Regions from separate parts of the Rhodococcus sp. NS-SX18 genome, predicted to be linked through region 3. Evidence: riboswitches for the same ligand, from Rfam matches in the RefSeq annotation. Region 3 holds a riboswitch; each other region holds the start of a gene.
What was found. Region 3 has a riboswitch for thiamine pyrophosphate ahead of AC2IPW_RS08730 (TenA family protein). Riboswitches for the same ligand answer to the same signal wherever they lie in the genome.
Positions count from the first base shown of each region.

Region 1: another riboswitch for thiamine pyrophosphate. It lies ahead of thiD (bifunctional hydroxymethylpyrimidine kinase/phosphomethylpyrimidine kinase); the one in region 3 lies ahead of AC2IPW_RS08730 (TenA family protein).
Region 2: another riboswitch for thiamine pyrophosphate. It lies ahead of thiO (glycine oxidase ThiO); the one in region 3 lies ahead of AC2IPW_RS08730 (TenA family protein).

Region 1 covers NZ_CM170633.1:4,588,107-4,595,768, reverse strand. Annotated here, with positions in the region: gene AC2IPW_RS20990 (2-oxo acid dehydrogenase subunit E2) at 1-492, shown strand, start outside; gene lpdA (dihydrolipoyl dehydrogenase) at 503-1,903, shown strand; gene lipA (lipoyl synthase) at 1,978-2,991, shown strand; gene AC2IPW_RS20975 (DUF3263 domain-containing protein) at 2,988-3,260, shown strand; gene AC2IPW_RS20970 (GAF domain-containing protein) at 3,253-4,380, opposite strand; TPP riboswitch at 4,719-4,813, shown strand; gene thiD (bifunctional hydroxymethylpyrimidine kinase/phosphomethylpyrimidine kinase) at 4,804-5,631, shown strand; TPP riboswitch at 5,762-5,854, shown strand; gene AC2IPW_RS20960 (3-oxoacyl-ACP reductase) at 5,909-6,673, shown strand; gene AC2IPW_RS20955 (LLM class flavin-dependent oxidoreductase) at 6,673-7,662, shown strand, end outside.
Region 2 covers NZ_CM170633.1:4,115,803-4,123,464, forward strand. Annotated here, with positions in the region: gene AC2IPW_RS18910 (PHA/PHB synthase family protein) at 1-938, shown strand, start outside; gene AC2IPW_RS18915 (antibiotic biosynthesis monooxygenase) at 1,005-1,634, opposite strand; gene thiG (thiazole synthase) at 1,912-2,706, opposite strand; gene thiS (sulfur carrier protein ThiS) at 2,699-2,914, opposite strand; gene thiO (glycine oxidase ThiO) at 2,920-3,987, opposite strand; TPP riboswitch at 3,976-4,088, opposite strand; gene thiE (thiamine phosphate synthase) at 4,115-4,804, shown strand; gene AC2IPW_RS18940 (NUDIX hydrolase) at 4,812-5,663, opposite strand; gene AC2IPW_RS18945 (hypothetical protein) at 5,792-7,150, shown strand; gene AC2IPW_RS18950 (glutamate ABC transporter substrate-binding protein) at 7,147-7,662, shown strand, end outside.
Region 3 covers NZ_CM170633.1:1,859,894-1,867,555, forward strand. Annotated here, with positions in the region: gene AC2IPW_RS08710 (WS/DGAT/MGAT family O-acyltransferase) at 1-932, shown strand, start outside; gene AC2IPW_RS08715 (ABC transporter ATP-binding protein) at 938-1,774, opposite strand; gene AC2IPW_RS08720 (ABC transporter permease) at 1,771-2,565, opposite strand; gene AC2IPW_RS08725 (ABC transporter substrate-binding protein) at 2,546-3,574, opposite strand; gene AC2IPW_RS08730 (TenA family protein) at 3,571-4,290, opposite strand; TPP riboswitch at 4,283-4,381, opposite strand; gene AC2IPW_RS08735 (carboxylesterase/lipase family protein) at 4,494-6,035, shown strand; gene AC2IPW_RS08740 (FadR/GntR family transcriptional regulator) at 6,160-6,894, shown strand; gene AC2IPW_RS08745 (sterol desaturase family protein) at 6,891-7,562, shown strand.

The DNA of each region.
Region 1 (7,662 bases), 2.7 Mb from region 3:
GCCGCGGCGCTGCGGAAGGTGCCCGATGTCAACGTTCAGTTCGACGAGGCGACACAGTCGGTCCTGCGCTTCGCGAGTGCCGACATCTCGGTGGCTGTCGCACTGCCGTCGGGACTGATCACCCCGATCGTGCGCGGCGCCGACGGCAAGACACTCGCCGAGATCTCCGGGGAGGTGCAGTCGCTGGTGACCAAGGCCAAGACCGGGAAACTGACGGCCGACGAGTTCCAGGGCGGCACTTTCACGGTGTCGAACCTCGGCATGTTCGGTGTGCGGGAATTCGACGCGATCATCAACCCGCCGCAGGGCGCCATCCTCGCGGTCGGTGCCGGACAGGAGCGTCCCGTCGTCGTCGACGGTCAGGTCGTTGCGCGCACGATGCTCACCGTCACGCTCTCGTGCGACCACCGGGTGATCGACGGCGCGCTCGGCGCCACCTTCCTGCGAGAACTCCGGCGTTTCGTCGAGTCCCCCGCGCTGATGCTCGTCTGAGAGGTACACCATGACAGAGAAGTACGACGTCATCGTCGTCGGGAGCGGGCCGGGTGGCTATGTCGCGGCCATCCGTGCCGCGCAGCACGGTCTGCGCACCGCCGTCGTCGAGCGCGACCGGCTCGGGGGGATCTGCCTGAACTGGGGGTGCATCCCTACCAAGGCGTTGCTGCACGGTGCCGATGTCGCCCACACGCTGGCGAACCTTCGGCCGCTCGGGTTCAGTGCCAGCGGTGTGGAATTCGACATGAGCCGGCTCGTCGAGTTCAGCCGGTCGGTGTCGGGGCGACTGTCCGACGGCATCGGCTACCTGATGAGGAAGAACGGCATCGACGTCGTCCGGGGGTCGGCGCGGCTGCTCGACAAGGGCGTCGTCGCAGTGACGGCCGCGGACGAGTCGGTGTCCGAGTACCGGGCCGACCACGTCATCCTGGCCACCGGGGCCCGGCCGCGTTCGGTTCCCGGTGTCGTGCCCGACGGCGACCGGGTCTGGACATACTTCGACGCTCTGGTCCCGCCGGAGTTGCCGAAGTCCTTGCTGGTCATCGGCTCCGGTGCCATCGGTGTCGAATTCGCGAGTCTGTACAACGATCTCGGCACCGATGTCACCCTCGTCGAATTGGCCCCGCAGATCATGCCGATCGAGGATGCCGCCGTCGCGGGCCATGTACGGCGGCAGTTCGAGAAGCGAGGCATCAGGATTCACACCGGCGCCTCGGTGTCCGAACTGACGGCCGGCACGAACGCCGTCACCGTGGCCGTCCGGTCGGCCGACGGAACGATCGACGAGTCGACCGTGGACCGAGTCCTCGTTGCGGCCGGAATCCAGGGCAACGTCGAGGACCTCGGTCTCGAGGAACTCGGTGTCGAGGTCGATCGCGGATTCGTCACCACCGACCAGTGGTGTCGCACCACCGCATTCGGCGTGTACGCGATCGGTGACGTGGCGGGCGCACCCTGCCTCGCCCACAAGGCCAGCCACGAGGCCGTGCTCTGTGTGGACAAGCTCGCCGGTGCGGATCACGTCCGGCCGTTGGACCGCGACTACGTTCCGGGCTGTACCTATGCGAGGCCGCAGGTCGCGAGCCTCGGTCTCACCGAGGAACGAGCGCGTGCGACCGGCCGTCGCCTCCAGATCGGACATTTCGATCTGCAGGCGTCCGGGAAGGCGCTCGCGATCGGTGAAGCCGACGGGTTCGTGAAGACGATCTTCGACGCCGACAGCGGTGAACTCCTCGGTGCCCACATGGTCGGTCCGGATGTCACCGAGCAGCTTCAGGGATTCGGCATCGCTCGATCTCTGGAGGCGACCGCCGACGATCTCGCCGAGGTCGTCTTCGCGCACCCGACGCTGTCGGAGGCGATGCACGAATCGGTTCTGGCCGCGCTGGGCCGTCCGATCAACATGTAGCAAGTCCCGCCGAACCGCGGACCCGCGTGGAACCGCGGTTCGGCGGGAACCCACGCCCAGGAATCGAACGAAACGTGAATCCCATACCTGGAACAACACCCGACGCGCCGGTCCCTTCGGGCCGCAGGTTGCTTCGACTGGAGGTCCGCAATGCGCAAACCCCCGTCGAACGCAAGCCGAACTGGATCAAGACCCGCGTCAAGAACAGTCCCGCGTACGCCGAACTCGAGAGCCTGGTCGAACGCGAAGGACTGCACACGGTGTGTGCGGAAGCCGACTGCCCCAACATCTTCGAATGCTGGGCAGACCGCGAAGCCACGTTCCTGATCGGCGGTCGGCAGTGCACGCGCCGCTGCGACTTCTGTCAGATCGACACCGGCAAACCCGCCGACCTCGACCGGGATGAGCCCCGCCGCGTCGCCGAGTCCGTGCAGGCGATGGGACTTCGGTACGCCACCGTCACCGGGGTTGCCCGCGACGACCTGCCCGACGGCGGCGCATGGCTCTACGCCGAGACCGTCCGACAGATCCACGCCCTCAACCCCGGCACCGGCGTCGAGAATCTCGTTCCCGACTTCAGCGGACGGCCGGACCTGCTGGCCGAGGTGTTCGACTCCCGGCCCGAGGTGCTCGCCCACAACCTCGAGACCGTGCCGCGGCTCTTCAAGCGGATCCGTCCCGCGTTTCGCTACGAACGCTCGCTCGGTGTGCTCGCCGCGGCCCGCGACTTCGGCCTGATCACCAAATCGAACCTGATCCTCGGTATGGGGGAGACCCCACAGGAAGTGCAGCAGGCGATGATCGACCTGCACGATGCCGGCTGCGACATCCTCACCATCACCCAGTATCTGCGTCCCTCGCCGCGACACCACCCGGTCGAGCGGTGGGTCGAGCCGGAAGAATTTGTCGAACACTCGAAAGCCGCCGAGGAGATCGGTTTCGCCGGCGTCCTGGCGGGGCCGCTCGTGCGTTCCTCGTATCGCGCCGGCCGCCTCTACGCCGACGCCATGGCCCACCACGACCGTGAACTCACTTCTCCCCTCAGTCATCTCGCCGAATCGCACCCGCCAGGAGTTCGACCCACATGAGTTCCGCCACCGAAGACGACCGCATCATCGACTTCGCCCGTCGCTGGCTGCCCTACGGCGGCGGAAGTCCCGGAGACCTTCTGGTCGAATTCGGAATGACCCCAGCCGGTTACCTGACCCGGCTGGGGGAGATCCTCGACAGCCCCGCCGCCTTACGACTGCACCCCCGACTACGTGCGGAACTGCGCGACTTCGTCGCTGCGCGCACCTCTGCACCGCGCGCCGCGCCGAACCGGAGCGACCAGGTTCGGAGGCGGAATGTCACCTGATCACACGGACTTCGACACCGTCCGCGAACCGGTACGGCTGGGGCGTCAGCACAGGGCCGAGGCTCTTGCGCAGCCGGGAGACCTCGGCGCGGACGGCAACGATGTGGTCCCGGTCGCCGAACAGGGCCTCACTCAACGACGCGGCATCGATGCCGGCCGACCCGGTACGTGCCAATACCCTCAGAATCTGCGCGTGCCGCGGTGACAGGGCACGCGTCCATTCCGTCTCCCCCCGCACCGTCGCCCGAGGGGCCGCCCCCAGGTCGAGTTCGAGTCGGATGGCCGCCCGTTCCGCGCGGCGGCGCACCAACCATGCGTCACCGAGCGGTTCGGGTACGCAAAGTCCGAGACCGGGCACGAGCAGCGGTCGGTCGGCCTCCGGTGAGGCCAGTCGTTCGGGAACGCCGATGCCGCTGGCTGCCACGACCCATCCGTGACCGTCCACGACGACAGCAGGCCCGCACGTCCTTGCCAGCACCGGCGCCGCATCGGTACGGAGCCTGTCGAGGTGGACGGCATGCTCGCGCCAGAGCATCGACTCGGCCAACCGCACAGCCGTCTGCACGAGGGCCACGGTGGCCGGATGCACCGACATCGCCGACCCGCTGATATCCAGTACGCCGAGGACCTCGCCGGAGCGTGGATCGTGGACCGGTGACCCCGTACACGACCAGCCGTAGTGGGACCGGGCATAGTGTTCGGCCGAAAAAAGCTGTACCGGAGCGTCTTCGACCAGCGACGTGCCGACAGAATTGGTGCCTACCGACGTCTCCGACCAGCGGGCGCCTTCCACGAATCCGAGGACGTCGGCTTCCCTCTGCACGTCACGTGCACCTTCTCGCCACAGCACCACCCCGTCCGAGTCGGCGACGACCACGATGAAGTTCGCGTCGCTCGCCATTTCGGTCAAGGTGCCGCGTAGTTCGGGCAGAACCGACCTCAGGGCGCTTCGTGCACGGCGCGCTTCGAGTTCGGAGACGTCCGCGAGTACCACGTCCTCACACCGGGCCGGACTGACGCCGTCTGCCTGGAGACGCGACCACGACCGGGCGACAACGTCACGCGGAGGCACCGGCGGCGTCCGGCCGGACATCACCGCGTCGTGGACGTCGCTCAACAATCGGGCGCGTCGCGACAAGTCTTCTCCGGAACCGAAAGCGAGCAACCGCTGGCGCGCCGAACTGGCCCTACTCACAGCGTCCAGCCTACCGTCAGGGGGCCAGCCGCACCATGGCCCCTGCCGTCTGCGGCCAACCCAACAGCGAACCCGTCGACGAGTTCGCACATTCGGCGAGACGCGGGTCGACCGGCACACTTCTTGGACAAGAACGTTCCGCACGAACGCTTTCGGTCCTCGGGCCCCCGCTTCTGCCGTGCGGCCCGCCTGGGTGGGCGCAAGCGGTGGACCCGCCACTGCCCAGACCCACCGGGCCGCCGAGCGAGGTCGACGCCTATGATCCTCTCGACACGGGGTGCCCGGTAGGAGGGCTGAGATCACACCCGTCGAACCTGCTCTAGTTCGTACTAGCGAAGGGATGTCCGAATGTCGATGTCTGCTGTTCCACCGCCGCGAGTGCTTTCCATTGCCGGTACGGATCCGACCGGCGGCGCCGGCATCCAGGCGGACCTGAAGAGCATTGCCGCGCATCGAGGCTACGGGATGGCGGTGGTCACGGCGTTGGTCGCCCAGAACACGTGCGGTGTACGCAGTGTCCACCTTCCTCCGGCATCGTTTCTCACCGCTCAACTCGAAGCGGTCAGCGACGATGTCACCGTCGACGCCGTCAAGATCGGCATGCTCGCCGACACCGATCAGGTGCAAGCCGTCGCCGAATGGCTTGCAACGGTCGCGCCCCCCGTGGTGGTGCTCGATCCGGTCATCGTCGCCACCAGCGGCGACCGGTTGCTCAGCCGCGAAGCCGAAAGGGCGCTCGAAGACCTCATTCCCCAGGTCCATCTGATCACGCCGAACGTTCCTGAACTCGCAGTCCTCAGCTCCACGTCTCCGGCCGACTCCTGGGAGGAACTGCTCGGGCAAGCCCACGAGATTGCCGATCGCTATGGGGTGGCGGTGTTGGCCAAGGGCGGACATCTTCCTGGAGACACCGTCTACGACACCGTCATCGGCCCTCTAGCGGGGGAGGACGATGCGGTCGTGGTCGACAGTCCCCGCATACGCACCTCGAACACGCACGGCACCGGTTGCTCGCTGTCGGCAGCCATGGCTACCCTTCGGCCGCAGCGAGAAAGCTGGGATGCCGCGCTCGAGGAAGCCAAACGGTGGCTCACCGCAGGCATCGAAGCAGGCGGGGAGCTGCATGTCGGTTGCGGCCATGGCCCTGTCCACCACTTCGTCGATCTGTGGACGTGATCTGCTGTCGAGGAACAATATTGCCGTGCGCGCCGCCCTCGAGCCGGGTGGCAATCCCGGGCAGGCTCGTGATTTGCCCGAAGTGACAGTGAAGTTCGACGGACAGGCACAACCGGGGTAGTCTTGCGACGGACTCGACACGGGGTGCCGGAAACGGCTGAGAGACAGACCCGTCGAACCTGATCTCGATCATGCGAGCGAAGGGATGCCGAGCCGGCGCGGCCGTGTGGTCCGTCGCTGCGGTGAACCCCTTCCCACCGAAGGGAAACAACACACAATGCTCCTGCAGAACCAGACGGTACTCGTCACCGGCGCCGGGCGCGGTCTCGGTCACCACCTCGCACAGTCGTTCGCCGACGAGGGCGCCGCCGTCGTAGTCAATTACCGCAACAGCAGCGACGCCGCCCACGCCCTTGCCCAGAAGATCGGCTCGGACCGCGCTGTCGCGCTGGCCGCCGACGTGACCGACCCCGCCCAGGTCGACGCCATGCTCACACAGGCCAGGAAGCACTTCGGCCGACCGGTCACCACCGTGGTCAACAACGCGCTGCCCGACTTCTCCTTCAACGGCGACGCGCGCCGCAGGGCCGACCAGATCGGCTACGGCGATTTCGCCGCTCAACTCGACGGTATCGTCGGCGGCGCGATCAACACGGTCCAGGCGGTTCTGCCCGGCATGCGCGAGGCCGGCGGCGGCAGCGTCATCAATATCGGCACCAACCTGTTCCAGAACCCGGTGGTGCCGTATCACGACTACACCGCCGCCAAGGCAGCACTGCTGTCGCTGACCCGCACATTCGCGGCAGACCTGGGGCCTGAAGGCATCCGCGTGAACATGGTCTCCGGTGGGCTGCTGCGCACCACCGACGCATCGGCAGCGACCCCCGAGGAGGTATTCGAACTGATCGCCGCCTCCACGCCCCTGCGGAAGGTCACCACCCCGGAGGACTTCGCTGCCGCCGTCCTGTTCTTCGCTTCCGACTGGTCGCGAGCAGTCACCGGTCAGAACCTCGTGGTCGACGGCGGGCTGGTGATGAACTGATGCTGTCCCGCACCCTCCATCTCAATGCCTTTCTCCATGGTGTCGGCCATCATTCGGCGGCGTGGCGGCATCCGACATCCGCGGCGGAGCGAATCGGGGACATCACCTACTTCGAGGAACTCGCCCGGACAGCCGAGCGTGGCTGCTTCGATGCGGTGTTCTTCGCCGACGGACACTGCGTGAATACGAGCTACACGGCCGGGACCACGTGGTTTCTCGAACCCCTGACCGCGCTGTCCGCGATGGCGCGCGCGACGAAACACATCGGGCTGGTCACCACGGTGTCCGCGAGCTTCTACACACCGTTCCATGCGGCGCGGATGCTCGCGTCGCTGGACCACATCAGCGGTGGACGGGCCGGGGTGAACATCGTGACCTCGATGTTCGACGCGGAGGCCCGCAATCACGGGCTCGACGCTCTGCCGGACCATGCCGCGCGTTACGGCCGCGCCGAGGAGTTCATCGAGGTGCTGACTGCGCTGTGGGACTCGTGGGACGAGGCCGGCATCGCCGTCGATCGCGCCGCCGGTCGATACCTCGACGCCGACGCCATCCGTCGGATCGAGCACCGCGGTCAGCACTTCCGCGTCGACGGTCCGCTCACCGTCCCGCGCTGTCCACAGGGGCGTCCGGTGCTGTTCCAGGCAGGAGCGTCGGAGACCGGACGCAGCCTCGCAGCGCGGCACGCCGAAGCGGTGTACTCGGTTTCGTGGGATTCGGCTATGGCGCTCGACTTCGCCACCGATCTACGTGGCCGCGCTGCCGCCGCCGGACGAGATCCCGCGTCGATCGCGATACTTCCGGGCCTCGTCCCCTATGTCGGTCGCACCGAGGACGAGGCCCGGGCGAAGAAGGCGACGTTGGACGCGTTGATCGACATCGACGCCGCGCTCGCCCAGCTCGGCGTCTTCACCGGTCAGGACTACACGGGCCACGATCTCGACGCGCCGGTTGCCGACCTGCCGCCCATCGACCAGTTCTCCGGCCCC
Region 2 (7,662 bases), 2.3 Mb from region 3:
CGGGCCGGGTCCTGCGGGCGATCGACGAGGTGCGGGAGATCACCGGCAGCGACGACGTGAACCTGATCGGGTTCTGTGCCGGCGGGATCCTCGCCACCACGGCGCTCAACCACCTCACCGCCCGGGGCGACGACCGGGTGCACAGCATGGCGTACGCGGTGACGATGCTCGACTTCGGCGATCCGGCACTGCTCGGCGCGTTCGCCCGGCCCGCCCTGATCCGGTTCGCCAAGGGCCGCTCCCGCCGCAAGGGCCTGATCAGCGCCCGGGACATGGGATCGGCGTTCACCTGGATGCGCCCGAACGACCTGGTGTTCAACTACGTCGTCAACAACTACCTCATGGGACGCACCCCACCGGCGTTCGACATCCTCGCCTGGAACGCCGACGGCACCAATCTGCCCGGCACCCTGCACGGTCAGTTCCTCGACCTGTTCCGGGACAACCTGCTCGTCGAGCGCGGTAAGTTCACCGTGCTGGGCACACCGGTGGACCTGAAGTCGATCACCGTCCCCACCTTCGTCTCGGGCGCGATCGCCGATCACCTGACCGCCTGGCGCAACTGCTACCGCACCACCCAGTTGCTCGGGGGAGACACCGAATTCGTGCTCAGCTTCTCCGGGCACATCGCCAGCCTGGTCAACCCGCCCGGCAACTCGAAGGCGCACTACTGGACCGGCGGCACACCGGGCCCGGACCCGGACGCCTGGCTCGAGCACGCCGAGCGGCAGCAGGGCAGCTGGTGGCAGGCCTGGGCCGACTGGGTGCTCGCCCACGGTGGGGAGGAGACCACTGCGCCGAGCGCACCCGGCAGTACCCGGCACCCCGCGCTCGAGGCGGCCCCCGGCCGGTACGTGCGCGACCTACCCGCAGACCGACCCCCTGGATCCGGAATCCGACCCGGACCGACAGGCAGACCCCTGACCGTCGGCGGCTGACGTCAGCAGGTGGCGACCCGTCGTCGACGGCAAGGTGGAGGACGCGCGGCGCCGGCGCCCTCCGGCTCACGCCATCTCGGGGACGTGCAGGTGGGCGATGGCGAGCTCGAATTCGCAGGTGTCGAGTATCTCCGCGCCCGCTTCGCGAACCACTGCCGCCCGGATGCCGTCGAGGCGTTCCCTGTGGCGTTCGATCGCCTCGGCGCTGTCGAACGTCATCGACGACACCCCGCGGCCGGATGCGCGGTCGATCATCAGGCTGGCGCTGCAGAACCCGTCGAGTTCCTCCACCTTGGGCAGTGCGCCCATCTTCCACAGGTCGACGCCACGGTCCATATGCGCCGGCTCGGTCCTGATCCACGTGACCCGGCACCATGCCCCGCGATCCGAATGGTGGTCGCGATGCATGACGGCGATCTCCCACCGCGACACCTCCGTGGTGCCGTGGAAGATCCTGGCGGCCTCGTCACGTAGTGTGCGCACCGCTCCTTCGCTGGCGCGCATCGATTCCTCGTCGCGCCACGAACTGGTCGCGATGCACCGGCCCGAGCCGCGATCGATCAGCAGGGACATGCCGAGGCAGCCCTCGATGTCTGCCAGCGTGGGCATCACGGTGTCGCGTACGTGCCTGATCCCGGCGTCGATGTACGACGGATGCGCGTGAATTGTGGTCGAGCGTGCGAACACGATCGGCACCCTTCTCCTCAGGGCGGTGCCGACGCGGCGCCGCCGGTCGTTGTCGTTCCCCAGGTTTCACCTTGCTCCCCCGATCCACTGGAGGCAATAGGCACATTCCGCTTCGACCGGTTTCGCCCGAGTTGCACGACCCGGCCACCGCTGCCGTCCCTCGATCGTGGGAAGAGAACCACCCGTGCACGACTGCTCGCCGACGACGACGCGGTGGTGCCGCGACGCGTGCGGCACCACCGGGTCCGGTGAGAAACCGACCGTCACGGCCTCACATCGGGTCGTCTCAGGGCTCGAGCGGGGACGACGCCTGCGCCCAGAACCGCTTCGGGATGCGGCCCGCGTGCCGGGCCCGGAAGCCGGCCTCGACGGCGTGGCGCATCGCGGACGCCATGAGAGCCGGGTCCTTCGCCCGGGTCACCGCGGTCGCCAGCAGCACCGCGTCGCACCCGAGTTCCATCGCGAGCGCGGCGTCCGAGGCCGTGCCGATGCCCGCGTCGAGGATCACCGGCACCCCGGCGGCCTCGACGATCATCTCGATGTGGTGCGGGTTGGCGACCCCGAGGCCCGTGCCGATCGGCGAGCCGAGCGGCATCACGGCGGCGCAGCCGACGTCCTCGAGCCGTCGCGCCAGCACCGGGTCGTCGTTGGTGTAGGGCAGCACCACGAACCCGTCGTCGACGAGTTGCTCGGCGGCCGAGACGAGTTCGATCGCGTCGGGCAGCAGCGTGCGTTCGTCGGCGACGACCTCGAGTTTGACCCAGTCCGTTCCTAGCGCCTCGCGGCCGAGTTGTGCGGTGAGCACCGCCTCGGCGGCGCCGCGGCAGCCGGCGGTGTTGGGCAGCGGCACGATGTCGAGGCGGCGCAGCAGATCGAGCACGCCGGTCCCGGACGCCGCGTCCACCCGGCGCATCGCCACGGTGGTCAGCTCGGTGCCGGAGGCGACGAGGGCCTCCTCGAGCACGGCGAGGTTCGCGGCCCCACCGGTGCCGGTGATCAGCCGCGAGGCGAAGCTGCGTCCGGCGATCGTCAGGGGCGGCAGGTCGTGGCCGGGGTCGGGGCCGAAGTCGCGCTCAGCCACCCTGCACCGCCGTCAGCACCTCGATCTGCCAGCCCTTCCCGACGCGCTCGGACCAGCGTCCCCGGGGGAAGACGGCACCGTCCACGGCGACGGCGACCCCCCTGTCGGGCAGCCCGAGCCCGCTCAGCAACTCGGCCATCGTCGGCGCCTCGGCGAACCAGCGCTCCTCCCCATTGACCGTGACTCCCACCGTCGGCGCACCGTTCATCACACTCACTCCTCGGTAAATCGTTGCGGATCAGCATATTTCGCCACAGCGAGCGGTTCGTCCGCGAGCTCCGCGACCACCGCGTCCGCCGTGACCGGGGTCAGCAGCACGCCGTTGCGACCGTGCCCGGTCGCGGCGATCACCCGCTCGGACAGCCGGCCGATCAGCGGCAGGTTGTCCGGGCTCACGGGTCGCAGTCCCGCACTCGCCTCGTACAGCTCGTACTCGCCGATCGCCGGGAACAGCGTCTCGGCGTCGGCGATGAGATCCCGCACCCCCGCGACGGTGACCTGCGTGTCGTCGGCCTCGTACTGGGTTGCGCCGACGACGAGCCCGTCCGCGCGCGGCACCAGGTACGCGGGCCGGCCGTGCACGCTGCCGCGGACCGTCCGGTGCGGGGCGGGAGCCGCGCCCGGACGGGTCCGCAACCGCAGGATCTCCCCCTTGACCGGCCGCACCGGCAAGCCCGGCCACAGCCGCGCCGAGGCGGCGCCGGCCGCGAGCACCACCCGGTCGGCGTCCAGGTCCGTGACGTCAAGGACCGGCTCGTCGACGAAGGTGACCCCGGCCGCGGCGGCCGCCCGTCGCAGCGCGTCGACGAGAACCCGGTTGTCCACGGCCAGCTCGTCCGGGGCCAGCAGCCCGAGACGGATGCGCGGGCCGAGCGACGGCTCGAGTTCGCGCACCTCGGCGCGGCCGAGCACGCGCATCTCGTGCCCCTGGGCCGACACCCACTCGGCGATCGTGCGCAGGTCGGCGGCGTCGGCCGCGTCCAGCGCGACGGTCAGCGACGCAGTGGAGGTGAACAGGTCGAGGCCGGTCTCCCGCAGCAGCTCGGCGCCGAACGCCGGCCAGCGGGCCAGCGACGCGGCGCCCAGCTCGAGGACGTGTTCCTCACCCGGCCAACCCTCCGACAAGGGCGCCAGCATCCCCCCGGCCACCCAGGACGCCCCCGCTCCCGGGGACGGGTCGTGCACGGTCGCGGTCCAGCCGGCCCGGGCCGCGCGCCAGGCGATCGACAGCCCGATCACGCCTCCGCCGACAACGGATACGGTTCCCAACAGTTCGTCCACCTCACTCCCTGCGCCGGCATGATCCGGTTCAGGTGCTGACGGTCGGGGCCGGCAGGCCCCCTCTCAGCCCCGCGATCCCCGGGACTCCCGTGTCGATTCGTTCAGAGCAGAGACTACCGTCTCCGCCGTGACTACCTACCGCGGCAACCATCCCGCCCCCCGGGAACGCCTCGCGCAGGCCCGGCTCTACCTGTGCACCGACGCCCGTCGCGACACCGGCGACCTGGCTCGATTCGTCGAGGAGGCCCTTGCGGGCGGTGTCGACATCGTCCAGCTCCGCGACAAGGGCTCGGCAGGCGAGAAGAAGTTCGGCCCGCTCGAGGCGCGCGAGGAACTCGAAGCACTCGAGGTGCTCGCCGCCGCCTGCCACCGGCACGGCGCCCTGCTGGCCGTCAACGACCGCGCCGACATCGCCCTGGCCGCCGGCGCCGACATCCTGCACCTCGGGCAGGGCGACCTGCCGGTGCGGTACGCCCGGCAGGTCCTCGGCGACGACGTGGTGATCGGCCGCTCGACCGCCAGCCGGGCCCAGGCCAGCCTCGCCGACATCGAGGACGGTGTCGACTATTTCGCCAACGGACCGGTGTGGGAGACCCCCACCAAGCCGGGTCGCACCGCAGCGGGACTCGAGGTGCTGCGGGAGGTGGCCCGGTCGCAGCCGCGGCGGCCGTGGTTCGCCATCGGTGGTATCGATGCCGAGCGGTTGCCCGAGGTGCTCGACGCCGGTGCCACCCGCATCGCGGTGGTCCGCGCCATCACCGCGGCACCGAATCCGCGGGCCGCGGCGGCGGCCCTGAAGGCCGCGCTGCCCGGCTGAGAGGCCGTCACAGCCAGTCGAGCACCGTCGACGGCGCCAGGGTCGGCACGTCCCCGGGCAGCCGGGCACGCAGTCCCCGGTCGGCCGTCACCACTACGGTGAGCACCTGGTCCAGGACCGCCGACGTGCCCTTCGCCAGGACGGCCAGCTCGTCGTCTCCGCTGCCGGCCGCGGAGTGCACCGGGGTGCGGTCGTCGTCGATCACCGCTGCGCGGGCCTGCCCCTCGAGGACCGCCTCGATGCGGCTCACCCAGCCGAAGGACCCGCCGGGCAGCTCGACGGTGCGGGGCACCGACTCCGCCAGCTCCGCGAGCAGTCGTGCGGTGGCACCCGGCCGATCGCGCCACCAGCCGTTCGGCCGCGAGCCGAGGACGTTGGCCGTGTCGAGCAGCATCCGCACCGCCCGGGTTCGCAGGTCCGGCCAGGCCGCCGCGAACCCGGAGTGCAGGGGCATGGTCTCGACATCCGCCTCCGGCACCCAGCGCAGTTCGGTGCTCTCCCCGTTGAGGGTCGTCGCCATCGGGCTCGGGGTGTCCGCGACGACCGTGGTGTACGTCCATCCTCCGGTCACGCCGGAGGTGACCCGCTCGGTGCGCACGTTCACGGCAGCCGCGTCGATCCCGGTCTCCTCCTCTGCTTCCCGTACAGCCGCGGCGACGGGACTCTCGTCGCTGTCGCGGGCGCCGCCGGGCAGGGCCCACGTGCCGCCCTGGTGGCTCCACGCCGCGCGGTGCTGGAGCAATACGGCCGGCGTGCCGTCGGGCAGCGGTGCACGCAGCAGCAGCCCGGCCGCGCCGAACCTGCCCCACCGGCGACCACCGTCGGGTCCGACGGCCCAGCCGTCCCCGTCACCTCGCATCGCGTCCGCCTCCCTGCCGCCCGGCCGCCGACCGCGAGCCGGGCGTCCACCGTCCTCGGACGGCAACAACATCCCATTACTGCTTATATGCTCGCCACACACAGTGCCACATCGGAAGGGGTGCTCTCGTGGACGTGCGCGTGACCCCCACGCTCGGCGCGGTCGGGGGTCGCCTCGAGCGCGGCGACGTGTCCGGTCCCGTCGTCGACCACGACCGCCGCGCCGACGACTGGCGCACCCTGCTCCGATCCACCCCCGCCGCATTCCTCACCCTCGGCGCGCTGCTGTCGATCCTCCTCATCGTCTCCGGCATCGTCGCAGGTCAGACCGTGACGAGCCGGCAGGCCACGCACAGTCGGCTGCTCACGTCCGTCGAACCCCTCGCCGACGCAGCCCAGAGTCTCTACAGCGCGCTGTCCGTCGCGGACGCGGCCGCCGCCACGGGTTTCATCGCGGGCGGTATCGAGCCCGAGGAGGTGCGGGAACGCTACACCCAGGCCGTCGGCGAGGCGTCCACCCAGCTCGTCGCCGCGGCCGGCGGAATCGCCGCCGACGACAGGGTGAGTGCCCGGTTGCTGGCGGACATCGCCGGCCGGCTCACCGTCTACACCGGCCTGGTGGAGACGGCCCGTGCGAACAATCGCGTCGGAAACCCCGTAGGCGCCGCCTACCTCGGCGAGGCCTCGTACCTGATGCAGTCCGAACTGCTGCCGATGGCGCAGGAACTGTACGAACGCAGCTCGTCCGCCGTCACGTCCACCCAGCGGGCGGCGGTGCAACCGCCGTGGACGTCGATCGGGATGCTGCTGATGACGGTCGTCGCGCTGACCGGCGTGCACGTGATCGTCTCGCGGATCAGCCGCCGCACCCTCAACCTCGGACTGCTCACGGCCATCGCCTCGACGGGGATCCTGCTGTGCTGGCTCCTCGTCGCGGGACTGATCTCGTCGAGCGCCACCCGGAACGCCGTCGAGCGCGGCGGCGAACCGCTCGGGGTCTTCACCGACAGTCGGATCCTCGCCCAGCAGGCCCGGACCGCCGAGACGCTGCAGCTGGTCCGGCGGGACGTCACCGGCGAATACGACGCGATGTTCGACGGCAGCATGGACCGTCTCGAGGAGTTGCTCACCGGCTCCGCGGCCACCGACGTGGAGTCCCAGGCCGAACCGGCCGGCCGCGCCGCCGAAGCGCGCACGGCGTGGCTGGCATCGCACGACCGCGTGCAGGCGGCACTCGACCGGGGCGACTACCCGGCTGCCGCGATCCTCGCCACCGGTCCCGGGCCCGACGAGGCGGCGGCCCAGTTCCACGCCGTCGACCGCGCCCTCGAACAGGGCATCGACCTCGCGCGCGCCGAACTGCGTGGCAACGAGGTCCGCGCCGCGGACACGCTGTCCGCGCTCGCACCGGCCGCGTGGGTGCTCACCGTGCTTGCGTGGCTCGGCGTCGTGGGAGGACTGGCGCCACGAATCCGGGAGTACCTGTGAACATCCGCAACACCCTGCTCGCCGTCGCCGTCGCCGCGGCCGTCCTCACCGGTGGGTGCGCGACGTCGCAACCGGAGATCGTCGCCGGTCCCGACGTGTCCTACACCGAACCGCCGTTGCCGGAGCGCGCCGCACTCGCGCCCACCGACGTGCCGATCCCCCCGGAGCCGGACTGCGGCGACCCGACCGCCGGGCTGCGTCCCGACGGGGCGACGACCGGACCGGCCCTCGATGCGATCCGGGCGCGCGGACGCCTCGTCGTCGGGCTCGACACCGGCAGCAACCTGATGAGTTTCCGCGACCCCTCGACCGGCCGGATCGCCGGGTTCGACGTGGACATCGCCCGCGAGATCGCCCGGGATCTGCTCGGCAGTCCGGACCTGCTCGACTTCCGGATCCTGAACTCCGCGGACCGGGAGCAGGCCCTGCAGGATTCCACCGTCGACATCGTCGCGAAGACGATGACGATCACGTGTGCCCGACGTGAACGCGTCGACTTCTCCACGGTGTAC
Region 3 (7,662 bases):
TGCAACGCACCTACACCGCCGACCCGAGCGTGCGCGACTTCCCGGCGCCGTGGCACCTGCCACCCCGCCCCCGATCCGGGAACGGATCCGGGACCGCAGAGCGGACGTCGACCATTGGTACGGTGCGCTCCGTGGCCGGCGACGTGATCGGCGCGGCGCCCGTTGCGCTGCGGATCGCGCGGACCGTGCTCGGCGGGCGCCGCGTCGCACTGCCGTACGAGGCCCCGCGGTCGATGTTCAACGTCCCGATCGACGGCACGCGACGTTTCGCGGCGCAGTCCTGGAGCCGCGCACGCATCACTCGGGTGCGGCGCGCGGCCGGCGTGTCGAGCAACGACGTCGTCGTCGCCATGTGCGCCGGGGCCATTCGCGCGTACCTCCTCGAACGGCAGGCGCTGCCCGAGACCCCGCTGATCGCGATGGTCCCGGTGTCGCTACGCGCGAAGGACACCCCCGAATCGGCCTCGGGCGGCAACAGCGTCGGGGTCACGCTGTGCAACCTCGGCACCCATCTCGAGGACCCGCTCGCCCGGCTGTCGACGGTCAGCGACTCGATGGCGGAGGGCAAAACCCTGTTCGGCGGCATGACACCGCTGCAGGCGACGGTGTGGTCGGCGCTCAACATCGCCGGACTCGCGCTGGCGCCGATCTCGGGCGCGGTCGCCCTGGCGCCGCCACCGTTCAACCTCATCATCTCCAACGTGCCGGGACCTCGGGAACCGGTGTACCGCGGCGGATCCCGGCTCGACGGGATCTACCCGGTCTCGGTCGTGCTCAGCGGCCAGGCACTCAACATCACGCTGACCAACACCGCGGACACCGTCGACTTCGGCGTCGTCGGGTGCCGCCGCACCGTCCCCGCGCTGCAGCGACTGCTCGGGCATCTCGAGGACGCCCTCGCGGAACTCGAACTTGCACTCGATATTTCGTGAGAGGGTCAGTCCCGCAGCGACGAGCTGCGCGGATCCTGCGGTGTCGAGCTGCGCGGGTTCTGCGGTGTCGAGCCGCGCGGGACCTGCGGTGTCGAGCCGCGCGCCCCCGTGCTGTGCAGGGCGTCGACGAGTTCCCCCTCGAGCGCCACGAACTCCGGTGACGTCAGCGTATCCAGGCCCCGAGGGCGCGGCAGCGGCACCGCCACCTCGTGGCACACCCGCGCCGGGCGGGGCGTGAGCACCAGCACCCGATCCGACAGCAGCAGCGCCTCCCGCACGTCGTGGGTGATCATCAGCACCGTCCAGCGGTCCCGCTGCCACACCTGCTGCAACCACAACTGCATCTCGGTGCGGGTCAGCGAATCCAGCGCGCCGAACGGTTCGTCCAGCAGCAGCACATCGCGGCCCTGCAGCACCGTCCGTGCCAGCGCCGCGCGCTGCCGCATCCCACCCGAGAGCTGCCGCGGGGCGGCATCCTCGAAACCGGCGAGACCGAAGGCGGGGAACAACTTCCGTGCCCGGTCCCGCGCCTCACCGCGGGGCGTGCCCTGGACCTCGAGGCCGAGCGCGCAGTTGTCGAGCACACTGCGCCACGGAAACAACAGATCCTTCTGCGGCATCAGCGCGGCCCGTCCCGGGGCGGCCGGCCGCCCGGCGACCGTGACGGCGCCGGTGTCGGGCACGTCGAGGCCGGCGATCAACCCGAACAGGGTGGACTTGCCGCAGCCGCTCGGACCGATGAGCGAGACGAACTCGCCCTCGGCCACCGCGAACTCGGCGCCGTCGAGCACGGTGCGCCCACCGAACGCCTTGTGCACGCCGGTGACGGCGACGGCGTTCACCGGGGGCTCCTCGTCGCCAGCGCCCACGGCGCCACCACCCGCTCCGCGGCGTAGGTGAGCAGATACAGCGCGAGTGAGAGCATCGCGGTGACGAGCACCGCCGCCAGCACCAGATCGGTCCGGAACGAGTTCTTCTGGGTGCTCATGTAGATCCCGAGTCCCGACGTGGCGCCGACGTACTCGGCGAAGACCGCACCGACCACGGCGTAGGTGATCCCGATGCGCAGCGCCGTGAAGAACCGGGGCAGCGCCGACGGGAGCCGCACGTACCGGAACTCCTGCCGGCGCGAGGCACCCATGCTGCGCAGCAACGCCCCCGCCTCCCGGTCCGCGGCCGCGAAGCCCTCGATCAGGCCGATCGCCATGGGGAAGAACGTGGCGAGCGCGATCACCAGGATCTTCGGCAGCAGCCCGAATCCGAACCAGATGATCATCAGCGGCGCGATCGCGATGATCGGCAGGGTCTGCGACACCACGAACAACGGCACCAGGGCGCGGCGCAGCCACGGCGAGAAGTCCACGACGATCGCCAGAGCCCACGCGACCGCCAGGGACACCGCGAAGCCGACGAGCGTGACCTGCAGCGTCGACCAGGCGTGACCGGCGATGTCGGCGCGGTGCGCCCACCCCTGCCCGAGGACCCGGGCGGGGGAGGGCAGCACCTGCGGGCGGATGCCGCTGACCGCCACGTACAGCTGCCAGCAGAGGGCCAGCGCGACGACGGTCACCGCGGCCGGTGCGACGCGCCGCAGCCAGGGGTTCCGGGTCGGGTCAGGGCGTGAGGTAGTCATCGGTGAAGTAGGTCGACCAGTCCGGCTCGGTGGTCAACGGTGCGCCGTCGGGACCGGCGAGCAGGCCCTTCTCGAACAGGAACCGGGAGTACCCGGTCCATCGCTCGAGGGTGAGGGTGCCGACACGGCCGTTCTCGTCGCGCATGTAATCGGCCGACAGCATCCGCTGACTCTCGTAGACGAGTTCCTCGTCGGAGAACGCCCCCGGGTTGGCCTCGATCAGGGCGCGCGCGCCGCGGTCGGGATCCTGCGCGGCGATCTCGTAGCCGCGCTGGACGGCCTGCACGAACGCGCGGGCCTGGTCCGGGTGTTCGGCCAGCCAGTCCTCGTTGCCGTCGATCACGATCGCGTAGGCGTCGGGGAACCCGTAGTCGGTGTAGCGGAAGTACCGCATCGGCAGCCCGCGGTGCTCGGCCTCGATGCCCTCCCACGCCAGGTAGGAGACGGTGAAGTCGGCGGTGCCGGAGTACACGGCCTCGTAGGCGGAGGTGCCGAGGGTGACGGAGGTGAAGTCGCCGCGCCCGCCGTCGTTGCGGATCACCTGGGCGAGCGTCTCCTCGTCGCCCGGGTCGCCGAAGCCGGCGTAGGTGCGGGAATCGAGGTCCGCGGGCCGGGACAGGTCGGCGCGGTCGGCCTTGACGGCGATGCCGGTCGCCCAGTGCTGCAGCGGCGCGAGCACCGAGACGGTGCGCGAGCCAGCCGCCCGGGAGAACGTCGCCTGCGCCTGCGTGGAGATTCCGAACTCGGCGTTGCCGGCGTCGACGAGGGTGTCCGGGGTGGTGTTGTTGTAGGGCAGGAACTCGACGTCGAGACCGGCGTCGGCGAACAGACCCTCCTGCTGGGCGACGTACAGGCCGGTGTGGTTGGTGTTCGGCGTCCAGTCCAGGGCGAATCGGATGGTGTCACCGGAATCGTCGCTGTTCCCGGCGCAGGACGCGGTGAGCAGCAGTGCGGCGGTGACGGCGGCCAGGACGGTGAACCGGCGGCGCAGCCGGGGGAGCGTGGTCATGAGGCCGGCCACTCCTGGATGTTGAGTGCGGTGTCCCAGAACAGCAGCTCGTAGCGCGTGGCGATGGTGAACGCCTCGGTCATGGCGTCGCGCTCGGCGTCGGTGGCGGCCGCCGCCGCGGCGTCGACGAGGTCGCGGGCGCCGGCGACCGCGGCGTGGAACTCGGGCGCGTCGTAGGTGGTGACCCACTGGGCGTAGGGGTGGGCGGGATCCGCGGCGAGCACGTCGGCGGCGCGGACGGCGAGATCGCGGCCGACCTCGGCGTAGATCCAGAAACAGGGGAGTACCGCGGCGGCGCCCACCGGATACGGGTCGGTGGCGACGGTGGCGGTGAGATAGGAGACGTAACCGAGGCAGGCGGGCGAGTGCGCGGGGGTGTCCTCGGCGGGCGGCAGGACCCCGCCGGTGAGCAGACCCCGGTGCAGGGCGGATTCCTCGGTGGCGGCCGTGGCCGCGCTGTTCGCCCAGAACGCGGCGGTGCCCGGGTCCGGGGCCTTCGCCGCGAGGAGGGCGAGTGCCTTGGCGTACCCGGCGAGGTACAGGGCGTCCTGCTCGATGTAGAAGCGGAACGCGTCGAGCGGCAGTGTTCCGTCGCCGAGGCGGCGCAGGAACTCGAGGTCGTCGATGGCCTCGCGCAGGACCTTGGTCCGGTCCCACAGCAGATCGGTGAAGCGGTCGGTCCCTGCCGGGACCGACGCGCGGGCAGGCATGGTCATGCCAGGACATCCCTTCGTCAGCATTACCTGATCAGGTTCGACGGGTGTGATCTCAGCCCCGCGCACATGCGGAGCACCCCGTGTCTACGGAGCCGACGATAGCACTCGGCGCAGACCGCCTCCGTCGCCCGGGTCGGCGGGGTCCGCATGCAACCTGTCTGTTGTTGGTACCTTGGCCCCAGACCGTTCGTTCGGGAGGGACCGTGGACGCCGAGACGCTCATCGTCGGCTGCAAGTACGGCGACGTACGCGGCTACCGCGACGGCTCCGTCTACACGTGGAAGGGCGTCCCGTACGCCGCGCCGACGTCCGGTGACCTCCGGTTCCGCGCCCCCGAACCGCCGGAGCCATGGACCGACGTGCTCGACGCGCGGCGCTTCGGGCCCATCGCGCCGCAGGGACGCAACAACCCGATCCCCATCGATCCGGGGCTGACGATCGGTGAGGACTGCCTCTCGCTGAACATCTGGGCGCCGGAGCCGGACGGGGAGCCGCGGCCGGTGATGGTGTGGATCCACGGCGGTGCCTACGTCCTCGGCTACTCGGGGCAGCGGATCTACGACGGACGGTTGCTCGCCGAGCGCGGCGACGTCGTCGTGGTGACGGTCAACTACCGGCTCGGTGCGCTCGGCTTCCTCGACTTCTCGTCGTTCTCCACCGCCGGGACCACCTTCGAATCCAATGTGGGACTGCGGGATCAGATCGCCGCCCTCGAGTGGGTACGCGACTGCATCTCCGCGTTCGGGGGCGACCCCGACCGGGTCACCGTGTTCGGCGAGTCGTCGGGCGGTGGGTCGCTGACCACCCTGATGACCGTGCCCCGCGCGGAGGGGTTGTTTCACCGGGCCATCGCGCAGAGTCCGCCGGCGACGTCGGCGTACGGGTCCGAGCGGGCCGCCCGGGTCGCCGAGCGGTTCCTCGAGATCCTCGACCTCACCCCGGCGCGGGTGTGGGCGCTGCGGGACATGCCGCACGAGACGCTGACCGACGCGGGTGACGTGCTCGTCGGGGAGATTCCCACGAAGTTCCCCGGCACGCTCGCGATGGCGCCCGTGGTCGACCGCGACCTGGTGCCGAAGTACCCGGTGGCGGCGTTCCAGAAGGGGCTCGCGCACCGGATCCCCCTGATCATCGGCTCCAACAAGGACGAGCCGTCGATCTTCCGCTTCATGAAGTCCCCGTTGATGCCGGTGAGCGACGCCTCCGTGCAGGCGATGCTCGACGCGCTCGCCGAGGATCACCCGGAACTGCCGCCGGACCGCATCGCGGAGATCATCTCCGCGTATCCGGACGTCACGAAAACGTCGGGGGCGATGGCTCTTTCGCGCGACGCCGGGTTCAGGATGCCGGTGGTGTGGATCGCCGACGCGCACAGCGCCCACTCGCCGACGTGGGTGTACCGGTTCGACCATGCGACCCCGATGCTCAAGGCGGCGCGGATCGGTGCCGGTCACGCCACCGAACTGCCGTACGTCTTCGGCAATTTCGGGACGCTCGATCGTGACCCCACGTTCTGGCTCGGTGGCCGCAAGGCTGCGACGACGATCTCGGGCCGGATCCAGCGTCGCTGGCTCGCCTTCGCGCACCACGGGGTGCCGGCCGCCCTGGACGGATCCCGGCACTGGGCGCCGTACGACACCGACAAGCGCATGACCCTGCTGATCGACAACACCGACTCCCTCGTCCCGGACCCCGACAAGGTGCTGCGTGAGGTGTGGGGCGACCAGGTGATGGGCTTCAGCTGACCACTCCGGGTGGCCGAATGTGACATTCCGTCGGTCTGACCGACGCGATGTGACATTCGGCCGCAAAGGGAACTGGTCTTACCACTTGACCTCTGTCCAAACGGTGGCCTACGGTCGGGTCGTGATGTTCGAGCCGATCGCCCGCAAGTCCGCCTCCGGCGAGGTGTACGACCAGATCGCCGCCCGCGTGCTCGGCGGCGATCTCGCCGCCGGGGCGTCGCTGCCGAGTGAACGCCACCTCGCCGAGGCCTTCGGGGTGTCGAGACCCGCTGTCCGCGAAGCTATTTCCCGGCTCGCGCACGCCGGCCTGGTGGAGGTGCGTCAAGGGGAGGCGACGTCGGTGCGCGACTTCCGCACCCAGGCCGGGCCGGAACTGCTCCCGCGACTGCTCGTGCGCGACGGGCGACCCGACTGGGACGTCGTCCGCAGCGTCCTCGAAGCCCGGCAACTCATCGGCCGCCAGGTCGCCCGGCTCGCGGCCGCCCGCGCGACCGAAGAGACGGAACTCCGACTGCGCGAGTCCGTGGCACGTCTCGCCGCGGGAGACGACCCCGTCGCATTGCAGGTCGCCGCCCTCGGATTCTGGGAACACGTCGTCGATGCCGCCGACTCCCTCGCGTTCCGGCTGATCTTCAACAGCCTGCGCAACGCGTACGAGCCGGCCATGACCGCGATGGCCGGGGTGCTGATCGCCGAGGTCGGACGCGCCGACCTCTACGAACGGCTCGCCGGCGCCATCGTCGCGCGCGACGAGGACGGCGCCGAACGCACTGCCGGCGAACTGCTCGATCTGGGCACGTCGGCCTTGACCACCGCCATCGAGCACGCCGAACATGGAGATGCGAGGAACCGGACATGAGCACGAATCGGACCGAAGGACGGGGCCGTCGCGCCTCGATGGGCCTGCGGGACGCCGCCGCCGAGTTCGTGCGGCACCCGTCGCCGTGGATGATCGGCGCAATGCTCGCCGCCGCGGTCGTCGCACGGATCCTCGTCGGCGACTGGCAGGTCACGGACGCGTTGGTCCCACTGGTCGCCCTGCTGGTGTTCCCGCTGGTGGAGTGGGTCATCCACGTCGGCATCCTGCACTGGCGGCCGCGCCGGATCGGTGGGCTGACGCTCGATTCGCTGCTGGCCCGCAAGCACCGCGAACACCACAGCGACCCGCGCGACGTGCCGCTGGTCTTCATCCCCTGGCAGACCCTGGCATGGCTGTTGCCGGTGCTCGTCCTCGTCGCGTGGCTCGTCTTCCCCAGACCAGGACTGGGACTGACGTTCCTCGTAACCCTCGGTGTCCTCGGCTCGATCTACGAGTGGACGCACTACCTCATCCACACGGACTACCGCCCCAGCTCGCGGCCCTACCGCGCGGTGTGGCGTCATCACCGGCACCACCATTTCAAGAACGAGCACTACTGGTTCACCGTCACCACCGCCGGCACTGCCGACCGGATTCTCGGCACCGAACCGGACCCGGCGACGGTCGAGACCTCGCCGACCGCCCGGAACCTGCACGCGACCAGGTGATCCGCTGCCCGGACCGCGCTCGCGGGGAGATTGCCGGCGAGAGACGGTGACCTTGCGATGCCGTCGCCGAAACCGTGCACCGGGTAACATTCCCGGAACC